3 regions of the Streptomyces sp. NPDC001852 genome follow, and region 2 is predicted to be linked to each of the others. Evidence: riboswitches for the same ligand, from Rfam matches in the RefSeq annotation. Region 2 holds a riboswitch; each other region holds the start of a gene.

Region 1 (5,684 bases), on a different contig from region 2:
CTTCCCCGTCGCCTACGGCACCACGGTGATGGCCGCCACCGACGGCACCGTCACCACCAAGTGGAACAGCGCCTACGGCAACATGATGATCGTGACGGCGAAGGACGGCACGCAGACCTGGTACTGCCACCTGTCCAGCTACCGCGTCGCCTCGGGGACGGTCGTCAAGGCCGGCGAGCCGATCGCCTACTCCGGCAATTCCGGCAACTCCACCGGGCCGCATCTGCACTTCGAGGTACGGCCCGCGGGCGGGGCTGCCATAGACCCGCTGCCGTGGCTGCGCAGCCACGGCCTCGACCCCACCTGAGTGGTCCCGTGGGCCCTCGCCGAGCGGCGAGGGCCCTTGGACCTACAGCTTCTCCACCGGCGCGTACCGCAGCAGCAGCCGCTTCGGCTTGGTGTCGCCGAAGTCGATCGTCGCCTCCGCGTTCGCGCCCGTGCCCTTCACGGCGACGACCGTGCCGAGCCCGAACTGGTCGTGCGTGACCCGGTCCCCGACGGCCAGGGTGACCACCGGCTTCTCCGCGGTGCGCCGGGTGGCGAACCCCGACGCGCCTGACGCCGAGGAACGCGAGCGGGACGAGGACAGCGAGGCCGCGATCCCGGAGGCCGGCCCGGACGAGACCGGTGCCGTCGCCCCCGTCCGCTTCCAGTCCACATGGGTGGGCGGGATCTCCTCCAGGAAGCGGGAGGGCGGGTTGTACGACGGCTGGCCCCAGGCGCTGCGCATCGCCGACCGCGTCAGGTAGAGCCGCTCCCGCGCGCGCGTGATGCCGACGTACGCGAGGCGCCGCTCCTCCTCCAGTTCCTTGGTCTGGCCGAGGGCGCGCATGTGCGGGAAGACGCCGTCCTCCATGCCGGTCAGGAAGACGACCGGGAACTCCAGGCCCTTGGCGGTGTGCAGGGTCATCAGGGTGATGACGCCGGAGCCTTCCTCGTCCTCGTCGGGGATCTGGTCGGAGTCGGCGACCAGGGCGACCTGCTCCAGGAAGTCGGCCAGCCCCACCGACTCGCCCTCGCCGCGCGCCTGCTCGAACTCCAGGGCCACGGCGGCGAGTTCCTGGAGGTTCTCGATGCGGGTCTCGTCCTGCGGGTCGGTGGAGGCCTGCAACTCGGCGAGATAGCCGGTGCGTTCGAGTATGGCCTCCAGCACGGTCGCCGGTCCGGCGCCGGACTCGACGATCGTGCGCAGGTCCTCCATCAGGGTGTTGAACCGCTTGACGGCGTTGGTGGAGCGCGCGGCCATGCCGTACGCCTCGTCCACGCGCTTGAGCGCCTGCGGGAAGCTGATCTTCTCGCGCTGGGCGAGGGCGTCGATCATCGCCTCCGCGCGCTCGCCGATGCCCCGCTTGGGCACGTTGAGGATGCGGCGCAGCGGCACCGAGTCCTCGGGGTTGGCGAGGACCCGCAGGTAGGCCAGGACGTCCCGGACCTCCTTGCGCTCGTAGAAGCGGACACCGCCGACGACCTTGTAGGGCAGGCCGACGCGGATGAAGACCTCTTCGAAGACACGGGACTGTGCGTTGGTGCGGTAGAAGACGGCGACGTCACCGGCCTTGGCCTCGCCCGCGTCGACCAGGCGGTCTATCTCGTCGGCGACGAACTGGGCCTCGTCGTGCTCGGTGTCCGCGACGTAACCGGTGATCCGTGCGCCCTGGCCGGCGTTGGTCCACAGGTTCTTCGGGCGGCGGGACTCGTTGCGCTCGATGACCGCGTTGGCGGCGGACAGGATGGTCTGCGTGGAGCGGTAGTTCTGCTCCAGCAGGATCGTCGTCGCGTTCGGGTAGTCCTCCTCGAACTGCAGGATGTTGCGGATGGTCGCGCCCCGGAAGGCGTAGATCGACTGGTCCGCGTCACCCACGACGCACAGCTCGGCGGGCGGGAGGTCGTACTCGCCGGGCGGGGTGTCGCCCTCCTCGGCGGAGCGCTCCCCGGTGCCGACGAGCTCCCTCACCAGCGCGTACTGGGCGTGGTTGGTGTCCTGGTACTCGTCGACGAGGACGTGCCGGAAGCGGCGGCGGTAGTGCTCGGCCACGTCCGGGAAGGCACGCAGCAGGTTCACCGTCGTCATGATCAGGTCGTCGAAGTCGAGCGCGTTGGCCTCGCGCAGCCGCGACTGGTAGAGCGCGTAAGCCTGGGCGAGGGTCTTCTCGAAGCCGTCGGTGGCCTGGGCGGCGAAGTCCTCCTCGTCGATCAGCTCGTTCTTCAGGTTGCTGATCTTCGCGCTGAACGACTTCGGCGGGAAGCGCTTGGGGTCGAGGTCCAGATCGCGGCAGACCAGCGCCATCAGGCGCTTGCTGTCGGCGGCGTCGTAGATCGAGAACGACGACGTGAAGCCGAGCTTCTTCGACTCGCGGCGCAGGATGCGCACGCACGCGCTGTGGAAGGTCATCACCCACATCGCGTTCGCGCGCGGGCCGACGAGGTGCTCGACGCGCTCCTTCATCTCGCCCGCGGCCTTGTTGGTGAAGGTGATCGCGAGGACCTGGCCAGGGTGCACGTGCCGCTCGGCGAGCAGGTGGGCGATGCGGTGGGTGAGCACGCGGGTCTTGCCCGAGCCGGCGCCGGCGACGATGAGCAGCGGGGAGCCGGCGTGCACGACCGCGGCGCGCTGGTTGTCGTTCAGCCCCTCCAGCAGTGCCGCCGCGTCGAGCGCGGGGCGCGGGGCGCCGTCGCGGTAGTAGGCGTCCCGGTCCGGCGGCACGTCGAACTTCCCGCCGAACAGATCGTCCGGAAGCGGCTCCGGAGCGTGATCGTCCTCGGGCGGCGGATGTTCCTCCTCGTGCCCGCGAGGGGGCTGGAGGTCCGCCAGGAAGCTGTCGTCAAAGAGGCTGCTCATCGCTCTACGAGTCTAGGGCGCCCCACCGACAACCGTTCGCCGTCCCAGAAACCGACCGGCGCGGGCCAATGCGGAAAACCTTCCTTACGCTGCGGAATCACCCGATGACGCAGACGCGATTCCGGGCTCAGATCACGAAAATGTATCGGACATATCACGCACCAACCTTCACACTAGTCACACCAGTTGGCTAGGTTGCCGTCAGGCCGCGTGCGCGGCCTCCGCCGAGTCCGGCGCGCCCGCATGGCGCCCGGAGCCGGGGACCCACCGACTTTGGGGTGAATCGGCCGGCTCCCACCCGGGACGCCACCGTAGGGCAACCCTTCCGAACCACCGCCCGAACCCGACAGCTAACCCGGTAGGCGGCCCATTGGAAGGAGTCGCCTCCCTTGGCGTCGCACCGCAAGCCGCGCCCCGGCGGGACCATCGGAACGGGCCTTCGCACCCCCGCCCTCGCCACCGCCGCCCTCACCTCCATGGCCGTGCTCTCGCAGACCGCCGAGGCCGCCCCGAGTACCGATCACGCCAAGCCGAGCCTGGAGGAGGTCGAGAAGAAGGTCGACGACCTCTACCGCCAGGCGGAGTCGGCGACCGAGAAGTACGACGCGGCCAAGGAGCGGTCCGTCAGACAGCGGGGCCGCGTCGACGCCCTGCGCGACGACCTCGCCCGGCGCACGGCACGCCTCAACAAGGCCCGCGAAGAACTGGGTTCCTTCGCCGCGGCCCAGTACCGCACCGGCACCGCCGCTCCCGACACGGCCACCTTCCTGCTGGCGAACGACCCGCAGGACTACTTCGACCAGACGCAGCTGATGAACCGGCTGACCTCGCGGGAGAAGAGCGCGGTCGACGACTACATCGGCGAGCAGGCCGCAACCATGAAGAAGCGGCGGGAGGCCGCGGAGAGCCTGCAGACGCTAACCGACTCACAGCACGACCTGCAGACCGCCAAGTCCACCGTCCAGCAGAAGCTGGCCTCGGCGCGCGAGCTGCTGTCGCAGCTGACGGCCCAGGAGAAGGCCCGGCTGGCCGCCATCGAGCGGGAGCAGCAGCAGGAGGCGGCGCGCAAGGCGGCCGAGCTGGCGAAGCAACAGGCGGCCCAGCAGCAGGCCGGCTCGTCGTCGTCCTCGGGCACCGGCTCCGGCTCCGGCTCGACGGGCTCCGGCTCGACCGGATCCACGGCGTCCGGCTCGTACGACACGAAGGCCGAGAAGGCGATCGCCTTCGCCCGCGCGCAGATCGGCAAGCCGTATGTGTGGGGCGCCACCGGCCCGGACTCCTACGACTGCTCGGGCCTCACCCAGGCCGCCTGGAAGGCCGCCGGCGTCACGCTTCCGCGCACCACGTACGACCAGGTCAACGCAGGCACCACGGTCTCGCTCGCCGACGCGCGGCCAGGCGATCTGATCTTCTTCTACGACGACATCAGCCACGTCGGTGTCTACATAGGCAACGGCATGATGATCCACGCCCCGAAGCCGGGCGCGTACGTCCGCGAGGAGTCGATCTACTACGGCGGCGAGTCGATCATCCACAGCGTCGTACGACCGGGCTGACCATCCGCCCCCCGGACACGGCGGCCGGCCCCGTCACTTGCGCCGTCCACGCGCGCGTGCCGACGCATCACCGTCCCACGCGCGCGTGCCGGCGTCCTGGTCGCCTCCGGTGCGGCGCTCGCCGCCCCCGCCGGTGGCAGGGACGGATGACCGTCAGGTCCACAGGACGGCGATGAAGATGTTCGTCATGGTCAGCGTGCCGACGAGTCCGAACAGGCCCTTGTCGATCTTCTCCTCGTCACGCTTCACGTAGACCAGTCCAAGGATCACGACCAGCAGCGCCAGCTTGACGCCGATCTTGATGGTGTTGACGTGGTGGTCGTCGGCCTGGTTGAGACCGACCAGGGCCACGCCGGTGACCAGCATGGTCAGTGCGCCGTGCAGCATGCCGGGCACGAACCGGGCCGTGCCCTGGCCCATCGCCTTCATCTGGGTGAGGAAACCGCCGAGCAGCGCGGCGATGCCGATGATGTGCAGGCCGACGAAGAGATGGATGAGTACGTCCATGGGCCCGGAGCCTAACCAGGGGCCCAGCAGCCTCCTGTCACCGGCCCCGGCCACAGCGGTCGGCGAGCGCGCGGACGATCTTGCATATATGCGCCCCATAGCACCCGGAGCCTCGCCTCCGTCCCGCTTTCCGGGCTTCGGTCACCACGCTGCGTGAAGCCGACGACTCCAGACCGGCCGTGCGGTCACTTGCGGTCACATTCCGGTCCGTCGAGGCCAGTTCCGTACACTGCGTTACCCAGTCGTCACAGTCGGGCCTAGCGTCCTCCCCCAGGTGACCGGCTCCCCACCGCCGCCCGGGCCAGGGGCGGCCGTCGGCCACCACCGCCGAGAAGGTCCGGCGGTGGCCCGCTTCCCCTGTGCGGGCCGCCGCCGGACGCACGGACCTCTCGGTCGTGCGAGTCGTACGGAAGGACGTGACGGTCCAGGTGGCAGCGCACCGCAAGCCCCGGCAACGTTCGATGGGCGGGCATACGGCCCGGACGGCCGCCACACTCGCCCTGGCGGGCGCGGCCACCGCGACGGGGTTCGACGGGACGGGTCACGCCGAGCCACAGCTGACGCCGGCACAGGTGAAGGCCAAGGTGGACGAGCTGTACCAGGAGGCCGAGGCCGCGACCGAGACGTACGACGGCGTCAGGGAGAAGGCGGACGCGGCGCAGCGGCGGCTGAACGCGCTGCGGGACGAGACCGCCCGCAAGCAGCAACGGCTCAACACCGCCCGGGACGCACTGGGTTCGTTCGCGGCGGCGCAGTACCGCGAGGGCGGCTTCGCACCGACC
Region 2 (5,684 bases):
TGTACATCAACTCCCCCGGCGGTACGTTCAGTGCGCTGACGGCGGTCTACGACACGATGCGCTACGTCAGCTGCGACGTGGCGACCTACTGCCTGGGACAGGTGGTCTCCCATGCCGCGCTGCTGCTCGCGGCCGGCACACCGGGCAAGCGGTTCACCCTGCCCGGCGCACGCATGGTGATCGAACAGCCGCAACTCCCCGAACCCTTGCAGGGCCAGTTCAGCGACCTGATCATCCAGGCCGAGGAGTTGGCCCGGATCCGCGCGCTGACGGAGGAGATGCTGGTACGGCACACCGGGCGCACACCCGAGCAGGTACACCGTGACCTGGAGCGGGACTTGGTCCTGGACGCCCGCGCGGCGGTGGCCTACGGCCTGGTGGACGCCGTTGTGCCCGGCCGGCGGAGCACCCCCGGCGCACCGGACGCGAGGTGAGCCGCCGATGCTGCCGGACCTGCCGCCGCTGCCCGCACTGACCCGAGCCGAGGGCGACCTGATCGACCGTTACCTGGAGGCCGCCGACCTGCTGGGCCGCATCAATCCCGCGCACGGCGGGGACACCTATCGCGGGCTGCGCGCAGCCCAGGCCCTGGTGCGCAAGTCCGCAGAGCTGCGTGACGCCCTCGCGTCGATGCACCAGCGGGGCGAGACGGAGCTGTACGGGGACACACTGGCACGGGCGTTGAGGGTGCTGGACGGGGAACGCCGGACCGCGCGCGTCGCGCTCCCGACCGATGGCGGCGGCTGATCCGGACGCCGGGCCGGGCCGAATCTGACGACTTGTCGACATCGGCCGTCCGGACCGGACTTGAAACGGGCCGAACGATGTACCGCCGACCGGTGTATATCCCGATCGTTTTCCGCGCCTCCCGACTTGCGCTCCACACCGGTCCACCGTTCGCGGAAAAGCGCTCCGCCCCAGGTCCGGGGCTACGTCCCGGACCTGACGGGACCTCGAACACCGCACTGTCCACCCGAACGGGCGAGTGGTGAGTAACGCCACAAATCCGCGGATGCGTTGGGATTTTCGGACTGGTGTGGGTGAAGATCCCGTCCGACGACAAGCCCCCGCCACCGCGGCGGGGCGGTCCGGGCGGACGCCGAGTCCTGCCGCCACCCGGACGACCGGTCGACAGGAGTGGATCGGCAGGAGTGGAGGACCCAGGCAAGACGGGTCGCCGGAACGGATGTTCGTCTGTTCGTCGCAGACGGCCTGAGGTTCCGAGCAGCCCTTGGGGTGAAGCCGCGGCAACGCGGCCGGGCAACTTCGCCAGCCCGAATCCGACAGGTCATCCTTCACAGGCGGCTGACGAAGGGTTGCGCATGACTGCGCTCAATCGTGTCCCGTCGCTCATGGCCCGGGCCGGTACGGCCTCGGCCCTCACCCTCGCCGCCGTCGGCGGCTCGATCGCGGTCCCCGGGCTCGCCACCGAGGCCTCGGCCGCGACCCTCGCGGCAAAAGCACTGCAGGTCGCGGCCTCCGAGGAGGGGGCGCCGTACCGGTACGGCGCCACCGGGCCGCGCAGTTTCGACTGCTCGGGGCTGACGCTCTACTCGTACAAGAAGGCGGGCAAGACCCTGCCGCGTACCGCCGCCCAGCAGTACAACAAGACGCACCACATCTCCTCCGGCCAGCGCAAGGCCGGTGACCTGGTGTTCTTCCACTCGGGCTCCTACGTCTACCACGTCGGCATCTACGCCGGCCACGGGAAGATCTGGCACGCGCCGAGGACCGGGGACGTGGTGCGGCTCCAGAAGCTCTGGACCAACAACGTCTGGTACGGCAGGGTCAGCTGAGCCACCCTCAGGGCAGGAGCGGCTCCAGCAGCAGGGCCGCTCCCAGCACCGTCAGTGCCACCCCGGTGCCCGCCTGGAGTCCACGGGCGGCCCGGGGCCGGCGCAGCCATCTGCCCAGGCGGTCGACCAGCAGCGCGACCACCTGGAACCACAGCAGCGCCAGCGCGAACACGATGAGCGCGAGCAGCAGGGTCCGGGGCAGTGCGGGGCTCCCGGCGGGCACGAACTGCGGCAGCAGGCTGAGGAAGGTCAGCGACGCCTTCGGATTGAGGACGTTGGTGACGAAGCCCTGCCGGAGTGGATACGCAGGCCGGGCCGTCGTCTCCTCGGGCGCCTGGACGGCGCCCCGCAGCGACCGCAGCGTGCGCACCCCGAGCTGCAGCACATAGGCGCCGCCCAGCAACTGCAGCGCCCGGAACAGCGCGGGTACGGCCACCAGCACGGCCGCGACACCGGCCACCGCCAAGGTGGCGTGCACCAGGAGTCCACCCGCGATGCCGAGTCCGCAGACCGCGCCGGCCCGGCGCGACACCAGCGCGTTGCGTACGACCACGGTGAAGTCCGCGCCCGGCATGGCGACCAGTCCGGCGGCGATGCCGGTGAAGGCGATGAGCTGTCCGTCCATGCGCCCAGCCTGCCCCGGCTGGGCCTTCAGCAGGTATTTCCAGTCCTCTGGGTGAGCCTGAAGCAATGCTTTAGGCTCGTCCCATGTACGACCCCACTCGGCTGGCCGCGCTGGTGGCCGTCGCGGAGGCCGGCTCCATCACCCGGGCCGCCGACCGGCTCGGCTACACACCGCCCGCCCTCTCCCAGCAGTTGGCCAAGCTGGAGCGGGAGGCCGGCGCCGCGCTGCTGGTACGGCACCATCGCGGGGCCCGGCTCACCGAGGCGGGCGAGGTGCTGGTGGCACGGGCCCGGCGGGTCCTGGACGAGCTGGATCAGGCCCGGCACGAGCTGGCCCGGCTGACCGGTCTCACCGGCGGCGCCCTGCGGCTCGGCACCTTCCCGACGGCCGGGGTGCATCTGCTGCCGCCGGCGCTGAGCGCGTTCCGCCGGGCGCATCCGGACGTGACGCTGTCGGTCGCGGACTACGACCCGCCGACGGGGGTCACGGCCGTGGCGTCCGGCGAGGTGGACCTGGCACTGACGCACACCTACCACCCGGCCGAGCCCTCCCCCGTCCCGTCGTCGGTGTGTCTGGAGCCGGTGCTGGTGGAGGAACTGGTGCTCGTGACCGCGCCGGGCCACGCCCTGAGCAGCACCTCCTCCCGGCTGCCCCTGGCCGATCTGGCCGGCCAGCCGCTGATCAGCATGGCACCGCAGCATCCCGCCCGCCGGGACATCGAGGCCCTGCTGTCCGACGCGGGCGCCACACCGGCCCTGCTGGTCCCGACCCCCGGATACGCCGTGGTCTGCGCGCTCGTCAGCGCCGGGCTCGGCGTGGCCGTCGTCCCCGAGATGGTGGCCCGCACGGCGGCCACACCGGTGGGCGTACGCCCCCTGGAGGCGGGCCGGCTGCGCCGCACCATCTCGGTGGCCTACCGCCCGGACGAATCCACACCGGCCGCGGACGCCTTCCGCGCCCTGCTCCGAGGCGCCTTCGGCCGAGCGGGCCGCGCGCCGGGAACGTGAGCCACCCGAGCGCACGCAGTGCGTGGCGCACTGGGGGCTACCCGCGAGGGGCATGCGTCCGGCGCCTGAAGCCCCGTCACGGCACCTCGGACCGGCCCTGCCCGCTGTTGCCCCGGCGAAGGAAACCGCAGACGGCACCCACGCCTCCCGAGCGCCGCACGAGAGCTCTCCCGGTCCGGACCCGGCGATCAGCGGGAGTTCGAGGCGCCGGTACGCCACCTCGGCCAGGGCGTCCTCGTCCAGCGCCGAAGGGGGGAGCCGCGCCGCCACCCGGCCCACCGTCCCGCACCCTGCGTCCCGGCCCCCTGGCCGCCTCTGGACTCGCCGTCACCAACAGCCCTCTCCCTGCCCCTCCCCCCACCCCACTCTCGGCCCCGCCACCGACCTCCCCGACCCGGCACGCGGTGAGAGCACCAGCACCACGCGCCTCCGCCCGGAGGGCTACGGCTCCTGTGGCCCGACCGCAGGCACCGGCTCGGCCGGGATGATCCACGGGAGTTCGATGGAGACCGTCTTGCCGCCCTCGCGGGTGGGGCGGACGCGGAGTTTGCCGCCGCACTCCGCGGTGAGCCAGCGGATGATGACCATGCCGCGGCCGTTGTCCTGCTGGACGGCGGCGGGCAGTCTCTTCGGGAAGCGCGGATGACTGTCCGTGACGCCGATGCGGAGGTGTTCGTCGCGGTCCAGGGCGATGTCAACCGTGAAGGTGGGTGACTGACCGAAGGTATGCTGTACGGCGTTCGTGGCGAGTTCGGAGACGATGAGCCGCACGGTGTCGGCCGTCTCGGTGTCCGACGGCAGGCCCCACTCCGCGAGCGTACCCACGACATACGTGCGGGCGGCGGAGACCGAGGCGGGATCGCTCGGCAGAGTGACGGATGCTTCCAAATGGTCTGCCATGGCGACGTCGTCCCTTTCCCACGGGACCGCAGTCCGACACGGAGCCGGATGGTTCGAGTACGGTCCCGGACTGGTGCTTGCTCGTCAGCCTGCCATCACGGGACCGGTCACGGGGAGCGATCCACCAAGATATGCATATATCTGTCGCCCGAAGCGGTGAACTCTACGACGGGAGACCGTATTTGGGCGGCCCGGAAGGAGTAAGGAGGAGCCCATGCAGAACGGGCCGGCAGTACGCCGCCGCAAACTGGGCGCCGAACTGCGCACGCTGCGTATCGGCTCTGGGCTCACGAGCGGTGAGGCGGCCCGACTGGTCGGCTGGCATCAGTCGAAGGTCAGCCGTATCGAGACCGGCGCCAGTGGTGTGAAACCAGCCGATGTGCGGTTACTTCTCGACGCCTACGAGGTGCGGGACGGGCACCTGCGCGCGTTGCTGCTGATGCTGGCGGGCTCCGAGGACACGGGCGACCGGGACCGCTGGTGGCACGCCTACCGCGGGGTGCTGCCACCCACGTACCGGGACTTCATCAGCCTGGAGTCACAGGCCAGCACGATGCGCACCCTGGAGACCACGGTCGTACCCGGCCTGCTGCAGACGCCCGAGTACGCCCGCGCGGTGACCCGGGCGGCCGTGAAGGACCTGGACGAGGAAGGCCTGGACGCGCTGGTGGAGGTGCGCCTGGCCAGGCAGGACGTGCTCCGCGCCGACCGGCCGCTGGAGCTGAGCGCGGTGCTGGACGAGGCGGTGCTGCGGCGCGAGGTCGGCGGCCCCGAGGTGATGGCCCGGCAGCTGGAACGGCTGATGGAGGCGGCCCGGCTGCCCCAAGTCCGGCTCCAGGTACTGCCGTTCGGCGCCGGAGCGCATGTCGGCCTCACCGGGCCTTTCGTTATCTTGTCATTTCCGAGCACTTCTGATCTGGACGTGGTTGTTCTCGACCAGTTGACGAGTAGCCTCTACCTGGAGCGGAAAGAAGACCTCATGGCCTACGCGGAGGCCTTCGACACCCTCAGGATGCACGCCCTTTCACCCGAGGACACCTTGGACTACATCGCCGGGATAGGTGACGGCGCGTAAGGAGGCACCATGTCAGCACTGCCTCGGAACGTCCCTGCCAGTACCGACCTGCACGACGTGCGCTGGCTGCGCAGCAGCTACAGCACGGGAGCCAACAACTGCGTGGAGACGGCCCGGCCGCGCTCCGGCCCCGGGGCCGGACTGCTCGCCGTGCGCGACTCCAAGAACCCGGCCGGACCCGCGCTGCTCTTCTCCGCCGGGATCTGGGCCGGTTTCCTCAGCACCCTCTGATCAGAAGCGATCCCAACCGATCATCCCAACCGATCACCGTATCCACCCAA
Region 3 (5,684 bases), on a different contig from region 2:
TGGCGCCCAGGGTGGCGAGGAGATCGTCCTGGCCTCCGACGCAGAGGGCGCGGACGCCGCCCTGGACCGTCTGGCCAAGCTGGTCTCCGAGGGTCTCGAGGAACTGCCCGAGACGGTCTGAACCCCGGCACAGCGATAACACCGGAGCCGCGTCGCCTGTTTTCGGGCGGCGCGGCTCCACCCTTTCCGGGCTCATTGCGCGCACACCTGAATTCGGGCAGCGGAAATACACTGCAGCCGAATTACTCTTCTTTGTATACGGCGCCCATGTTAATGCCGGAGACCCGACATGTTTACGGCGTGTTGCGAAGTCCTCACACGCTCACCGCCCCGGGAAAAACGCAGCCGGTGCGCGGCCGTCGCTCGCTCGGCGTGCAGCGCCGTGACCGCCCGCGCGCGCTCACCGTCGCCGCGTGCCACCGCGTCGACGATGGCGCCGTGCTCCGCCCAGTGGTCCACCGGGCTGGCCGGTACCTCCACCGCGTACATCCAGGCGATCTTGTGCCGCAGCTGGGTGAGCATGGTCGTCAGCGAGGGGCTGCCGGAGGCCTGGGCGAGCGTCTCGTGGAACCAGCCGCCCAGCGAGCGCAGATCGCCGCTGTTGCCCGTGCGGGCCCGCTCCTGGCCCAGCCTGACGAGGCCGCGCAGCACCTTCAGATGAGCCTCGGTGCGCCGCTGGGCGGCCCGGGCGGCCCCCAGCGGCTCCAGCAGCATGCGCATCTCCAGCAGGTCGGCGGCCTCCTGCTCGGTCGGCTCGGCCACGCACGCGCCCGCGTGCCGGCGGGTCACCACGAAGCCCTCGGCCTCCAGGGTGCGCAGGGCCTCGCGGACGGGGACGCGCGAGACGCCGTAGCGACGGGCCAGGACTTCCTCGGTCAGCCGGCCGCCGCGCTCGTAGACACCCGCGACGATGTCGTCCCGGATGGCCGTGCACACCGAGTGCGCCGGAATACGCATGACCGACCTCCGCCTTAATCCCCGTGAAACGTCGACGATGGACGCGTGTTCCGTGACTCTATTCCAATGAGCCGGAATTTCCGACGGCGGGCCGGAATCCATGGATATTTTTTGGTCAGCGGGCCGGTCAGGGCCCGTGAAATAAGGCGAAGCCCCGGCTCGGGAGCCGGGGCTTCGCAGGCCGTGCGATGCGGCGTCAGACGTTCACGCCGTGCTTGCGGAGGTAGGCGACGGGGTCGACGTCCGAGCCGTAGTCGGGGGTCGTGCGGGCCTCGAAGTGCAGGTGCGGGCCGGTGGTGTTGCCGGTGGCGCCGGACAGGCCGATCTGCTGGCCCGGGGTGACCTGCTGGCCCACCGAGACGCCGATGGACGACAGGTGGCCGTACTGGGTGTACATGCCGTCGGCCATGCGGATCACGATCTGGTTGCCGTACGCGCCGCCCCAGCCGGTGGAGACGACGGTGCCGGAGCCGACCGCGTGGACGGGGGTGCCTTCGGCCGCGTGGAAGTCGATGCCCGTGTGGTGGCCGGAGGACCACAGGGAGCTGCTGGCCTGGTAGCCCGTGGAGACGTAGGAGTCGGCTATCGGGGCGACGAAGGCGTTCAGGCGCTTGCGCTCGGCCTCCCGGGCGGCGCGGGCCCTGGCCTCGCGCTCCTCCTTCGCCTTCTTCGCCGCGGCCTCCTCGGCCGCCTTCTGCTCCGCGGCCCGCTTCTGCGCGGCGGCCTGCGCGTCGATGTGCTCGGCGACGTCGTCGCTCACGGTGAGGACCGGGGTGAGACCGGTCTGCTCCACGGTGTGCTCGGCGGCGAGCGCCGGGGAGGCGGCGAGGGCGCCGACGACACCGGTGGTGGTGAGGGCCGCGATGCCCGCCGCCTGAGCGGTGGTGCGCTTGACCCGGCCGGGCTTGCGGTGCTTCCCGGTGGCGCACATGAACGCCATGAAGTGGCTGGTCCTTTCCTTCCCTCTCGCCTACCGGGTTAGCTGACGGGTTCGGAGCAGGAAGGTCTCCTACGGACCCCCTCGCGGCTCGCGCGGGCGCCCGATTCACCCCAGGGACTGCGTGGGTCCCCGGCTCCCCTGGCTCGCGCCGTACGGGGACTCGGCGATGGCTGTCCGGTGCCGCGGGTGCGGCGCACTGCCCGACGAACAGCCCGGAAGACGCTACGGAAGGCCGCTTCGGAATCCCAAACGGATCCGGGCGTTTGTAGCACATCCCACAGGCCAGACGGGCAACCTCCGCCTCAAATCGGGCATCTGGGGAAGGGAGTGGAACAGCGGGGCCCTGACGGTGTGCAGTCCGTCAGGGCCCCACGCGCGCGTGCCGCTGTCTTGCTACTCGGCCGCCACCACGGTCACTTCACCGATGCCGAGTGCCTCCACGGGCGCCTTGATCTGGGCGGCGTCACCGACGAGGACGGTCACCAGGCGCTCCACCGGGAAGGCGTTCACCACGGCCGCCGTGGCCTCCACCGTGCCCGTCGCCGCGAGCTGCTGATAGAGCGTCGCCTGGAAGTCGTCGGGCAGGTGCTGCTCGACCTGGTCGGCCAGCGTGCTCGCGACGGCCGCCGCCGTCTCGTACTTCAGCGGCGCCACCCCGACGAGGTTCTGCACGGCCACGTCCCGCTCGGCGTCGGTCAGGCCGTCCGCCGCGAGGGTGCGCAGGACCTTCCACAGGTCCTCCAGAGCGGGCCCGGTGTTGGGGGTGTCCACGGAGCCGCTGATGGCGAGCATCGAGGCGCCCGTGCCGTCCGGCGCGGACCTGAGGACCTGGCCGAAGGAGCGCACACCGTAGGTGTAGCCCTTCTCCTCGCGCAGGACGCGGTCCAGGCGGGAGGTGAGGGTGCCGCCGAGGCAGTAGATGCCGAGCACCTGGGCGGGCCACACGCGGTCGTGCCGGTCGGGGCCGACGCGGCCGATGAGCAGCTGCGTCTGCACGGCGCCGGGCCGGTCCACGATGACCACGCGCCCGGTGTCGTCGGCGGTCACCGGCGGCACGGGCCGCGGCTCGCCCGGGGTGCCGGTCCAGGCGCCCAGGGTGCCGGCGAGCAGCGCGTCGAGGTCGACGCCGGTGAGGTCGCCGACCACGACCGCGGTGGCCGTGGCGGGGCGTACGTGCCGGCCGTAGAAGGCGCGTACGGCGGCGGCGTCGATCTTCTCGACCGTCTCCTCGGTGCCCTGGCGCGGGCGCGACATGCGCGAGGCCGCCGGGAACAGCTCCTTGGAGAGCTCCTTCGCGGCCCGGCGGGAGGGGTTGGCCAGCTCGTGCGGGATCTCGTCCAGGCGGTTGCGGACCAGGCGCTCCACCTCGCTGTCGGCGAACGCGGGCGCGCGCAGCGCGTCGGCGAGCAGGCCGAGGCCCTTGGCCAGGCGGGAGGCCGGGACCTCCAGGCTGAGCCGGACGCCGGGGTGGTCGGCGTGCGCGTCCAGGGTGGCGCCCGCGCGCTCCAGCTCGGCGGCGAACTCCTCGGCGGAGTGCTTGTCGGTGCCCTCGGAGAAGGCCCGCGCCATGATCGTGGCGACGCCGTCCAGGCCGGCCGGTTCGGCGTCCAGGGGCGCGTCCAGCAGCACCTCGACGGCGACGACCTGCTGGCCGGGGCGGTGGCAGCGCAGCACGGTCAGGCCGTTGTCGAGCGTGCCCCGCTCGGGGGCGGGGAACGCCCACGGCCTGGCCTCGCCGGGCTGCGGCTGGGGGTGGAAGTCCATGCTGGCGAGCTGGGTCACTTGGCCGTCTCCTCGTTCTCGTTGCCGGCCTCTACGGTGGCTTCCTGCTCCGGGTCCTCGGGGACGTCGGCGTCCGGGGCCGGCTCCGGGGACTTCGGTTCGTAGACCAGGACCGCGCGGTTGTCGGGGCGCAGGCGGGCCTTGGCGACCTCCTGGACCTCCTCCGCGGTCACCTCCAGGACGCGCTTGACGGCGGTGAGGGCGAGCTGCGGGTCGCCGAACAGGACGGCGTACCGGCACAGTTCGTCGGCGCGGCCGGCGACCGTGCCGAGCCGGTCCAGCCACTCGCGCTCCAACTGGGCCTGGGCGCGCTCCATTTCCTCGGGCGTGGGGCCCTCCTCGGCGAACCGGGCCAGCTCCTCGTCGATGGCGGTCTCGATGACCGGCACCTCGACGTCGCCGGAGGTCTTCACGTCCAGCCAGCCCATGGAGGGCGCGCCGGCCAGGCGCAGCAGGCCGAAGCCGGCGGCGACGGCCGTACGGTCGCGGCGGACCAGCCGGTTGTAGAGGCGGGAGGACTCGCCGCCGCCGAGGACGGTCAGGGCGAGGTCGGCAGCGTCGCACGCGCGCGTGCCGTCGTGCGGGAGCCGGTAGGCGGCCATCAGGGCACGCGCCGGGACCTCCTCGACGACGACCTCGCGCTTCTGCTCGCCGATGACCTCCGGCAGGGAGCCGTCGCGGGGCGCGGGCTTGCCGTCGTGGGACGGGATCGACCCGAAGTACTTCTCGATCCAGGCGAGGGTCTGCCGGGGGTCGATGTCGCCGACCACGGAGAGCACCGCGTTGTTCGGCGCGTAGTAGGTGCGGAAGAACTGGCGGGCGTCCTCCAGGGTGGCCGCGTCCAGGTCCGCCATCGAGCCGATCGGCGTGTGGTGGTAGGGGTGCCCCTCCGGGTACGACAGGGAGGTGAGCTTCTCGAAGGCGGTGCCGTAGGGCACGTTGTCGTAGCGCTGGCGGCGCTCGTTCTTGACGACGTCCCGCTGGTTCTCCATGGACTCGTCGTCCAGGGCGGCCAGCAGCGAGCCCATGCGGTCGGCCTCCAGCCAGAGGGCGAGCTCCAGCTGGTGGGCGGGCATGGTCTCGAAGTAGTTGGTGCGCTCGAAGCTGGTGGTGCCGTTGAGCGAGCCGCCGGCGCCCTGCACGAGCTCGAAGTGACCGTTGCCCGGGACCTGCGCCGAGCCCTGGAACATCAGGTGCTCGAAAAGGTGAGCCAGGCCGGTACGTCCCTTGACTTCGTGGCGGGAGCCGACGTCGTACCAGAGGCAGACCGCCGCCACGGGGGTCAGGTGGTCCTCGGAGAGCACCACGCGCAGACCGTTGGCCAGGCGGTGCTCGGTCGCTGTCAGGCCCCCGGAGCCTGCCTCGGCTGTGGTCGTGTGACCCATGGGCATGTACGTCCCTTCGCGAGCGGAGGCGGTTGTGGAAACCGCGGTTTTCCTGCCGTTCCAGCCACTGTATGCAAAGCGTGCGGGGCGTCGGCGAAGTTCCCGCGGGACGTACGCCCACAGCGGATCCCGTAGCCTGCGTCGGACCCGCCCGGGGACGCCCGGGAAGGCCGCCGGGACCGGGTCGTGGCACGGCTTGTCAGTGCCTCGGTCCACAATGGTCCGCGTCAGATCCGTCCATCCGTTGAGCAAGGAGCCGGCAGCGATGGCCCGCCGCAGCACGAAGACCCCGCCGCCCGACGATTCGTTCGAGGAGAAGATCCTCGACATCGACGTCGTGGACGAGATGCGTGGCTCCTACCTCGAGTACGCGTACTCGGTCATCTACTCGCGCGCCCTGCCGGACGCCCGTGACGGCCTCAAGCCGGTGCACCGCAGGATCGTGTACCAGATGAACGAGATGGGCCTGCGCCCCGACCGCGGCTATGTGAAGTGCGCGCGTGTCGTCGGCGAGGTCATGGGCAAGCTGCACCCGCACGGCGACGCGTCGATCTACGACGCCCTGGTGCGCATGGCCCAGCCGTTCTCCATGCGCGTGCCGCTGGTCGACGGCCACGGCA

What was found. A riboswitch is a leader RNA that binds a small molecule or an ion and turns the genes downstream of it on or off. The one in region 2 is predicted to bind cyclic di-AMP.
Positions count from the first base shown of each region.
Region 1: linked by a shared signal. The riboswitch ahead of ACFYZB_RS17650 (NlpC/P60 family protein) and the one ahead of ACFYZB_RS13085 (C40 family peptidase) in region 2 are both predicted to bind cyclic di-AMP.
Region 3: linked by a shared signal. The riboswitch ahead of ACFYZB_RS28900 (M23 family metallopeptidase) and the one ahead of ACFYZB_RS13085 (C40 family peptidase) in region 2 are both predicted to bind cyclic di-AMP.

Region 1 is NZ_JBIATN010000009.1:135,662-141,345, forward strand. Features, by position in the region: gene ACFYZB_RS17640 (M23 family metallopeptidase) at 1-307, shown strand, start outside; gene pcrA (DNA helicase PcrA) at 350-2,839, opposite strand; cyclic di-AMP (ydaO/yuaA leader) riboswitch at 3,052-3,221, shown strand; gene ACFYZB_RS17650 (NlpC/P60 family protein) at 3,229-4,395, shown strand; gene ACFYZB_RS17655 (hypothetical protein) at 4,549-4,902, opposite strand; gene ACFYZB_RS17660 (NlpC/P60 family protein) at 5,331-5,684, shown strand, end outside.
Region 2 is NZ_JBIATN010000006.1:211,509-217,192, forward strand. Features, by position in the region: gene ACFYZB_RS13075 (ATP-dependent Clp protease proteolytic subunit) at 1-434, shown strand, start outside; gene ACFYZB_RS13080 (hypothetical protein) at 442-747, shown strand; cyclic di-AMP (ydaO/yuaA leader) riboswitch at 1,098-1,319, shown strand; gene ACFYZB_RS13085 (C40 family peptidase) at 1,323-1,796, shown strand; gene ACFYZB_RS13090 (LysE family translocator) at 1,804-2,421, opposite strand; gene ACFYZB_RS13095 (LysR family transcriptional regulator) at 2,505-3,428, shown strand; gene ACFYZB_RS13100 (ATP-binding protein) at 3,870-4,328, opposite strand; gene ACFYZB_RS13105 (helix-turn-helix domain-containing protein) at 4,543-5,403, shown strand; gene ACFYZB_RS13110 (DUF397 domain-containing protein) at 5,413-5,634, shown strand.
Region 3 is NZ_JBIATN010000018.1:133,063-138,746, reverse strand. Features, by position in the region: gene ACFYZB_RS28910 (HPr family phosphocarrier protein) at 1-121, shown strand, start outside; gene ACFYZB_RS28905 (GntR family transcriptional regulator) at 271-957, opposite strand; gene ACFYZB_RS28900 (M23 family metallopeptidase) at 1,154-1,897, opposite strand; cyclic di-AMP (ydaO/yuaA leader) riboswitch at 1,910-2,073, opposite strand; gene ACFYZB_RS28895 (M16 family metallopeptidase) at 2,291-3,679, opposite strand; gene ACFYZB_RS28890 (pitrilysin family protein) at 3,676-5,070, opposite strand; gene ACFYZB_RS28885 (DNA topoisomerase (ATP-hydrolyzing) subunit A) at 5,330-5,684, shown strand, end outside.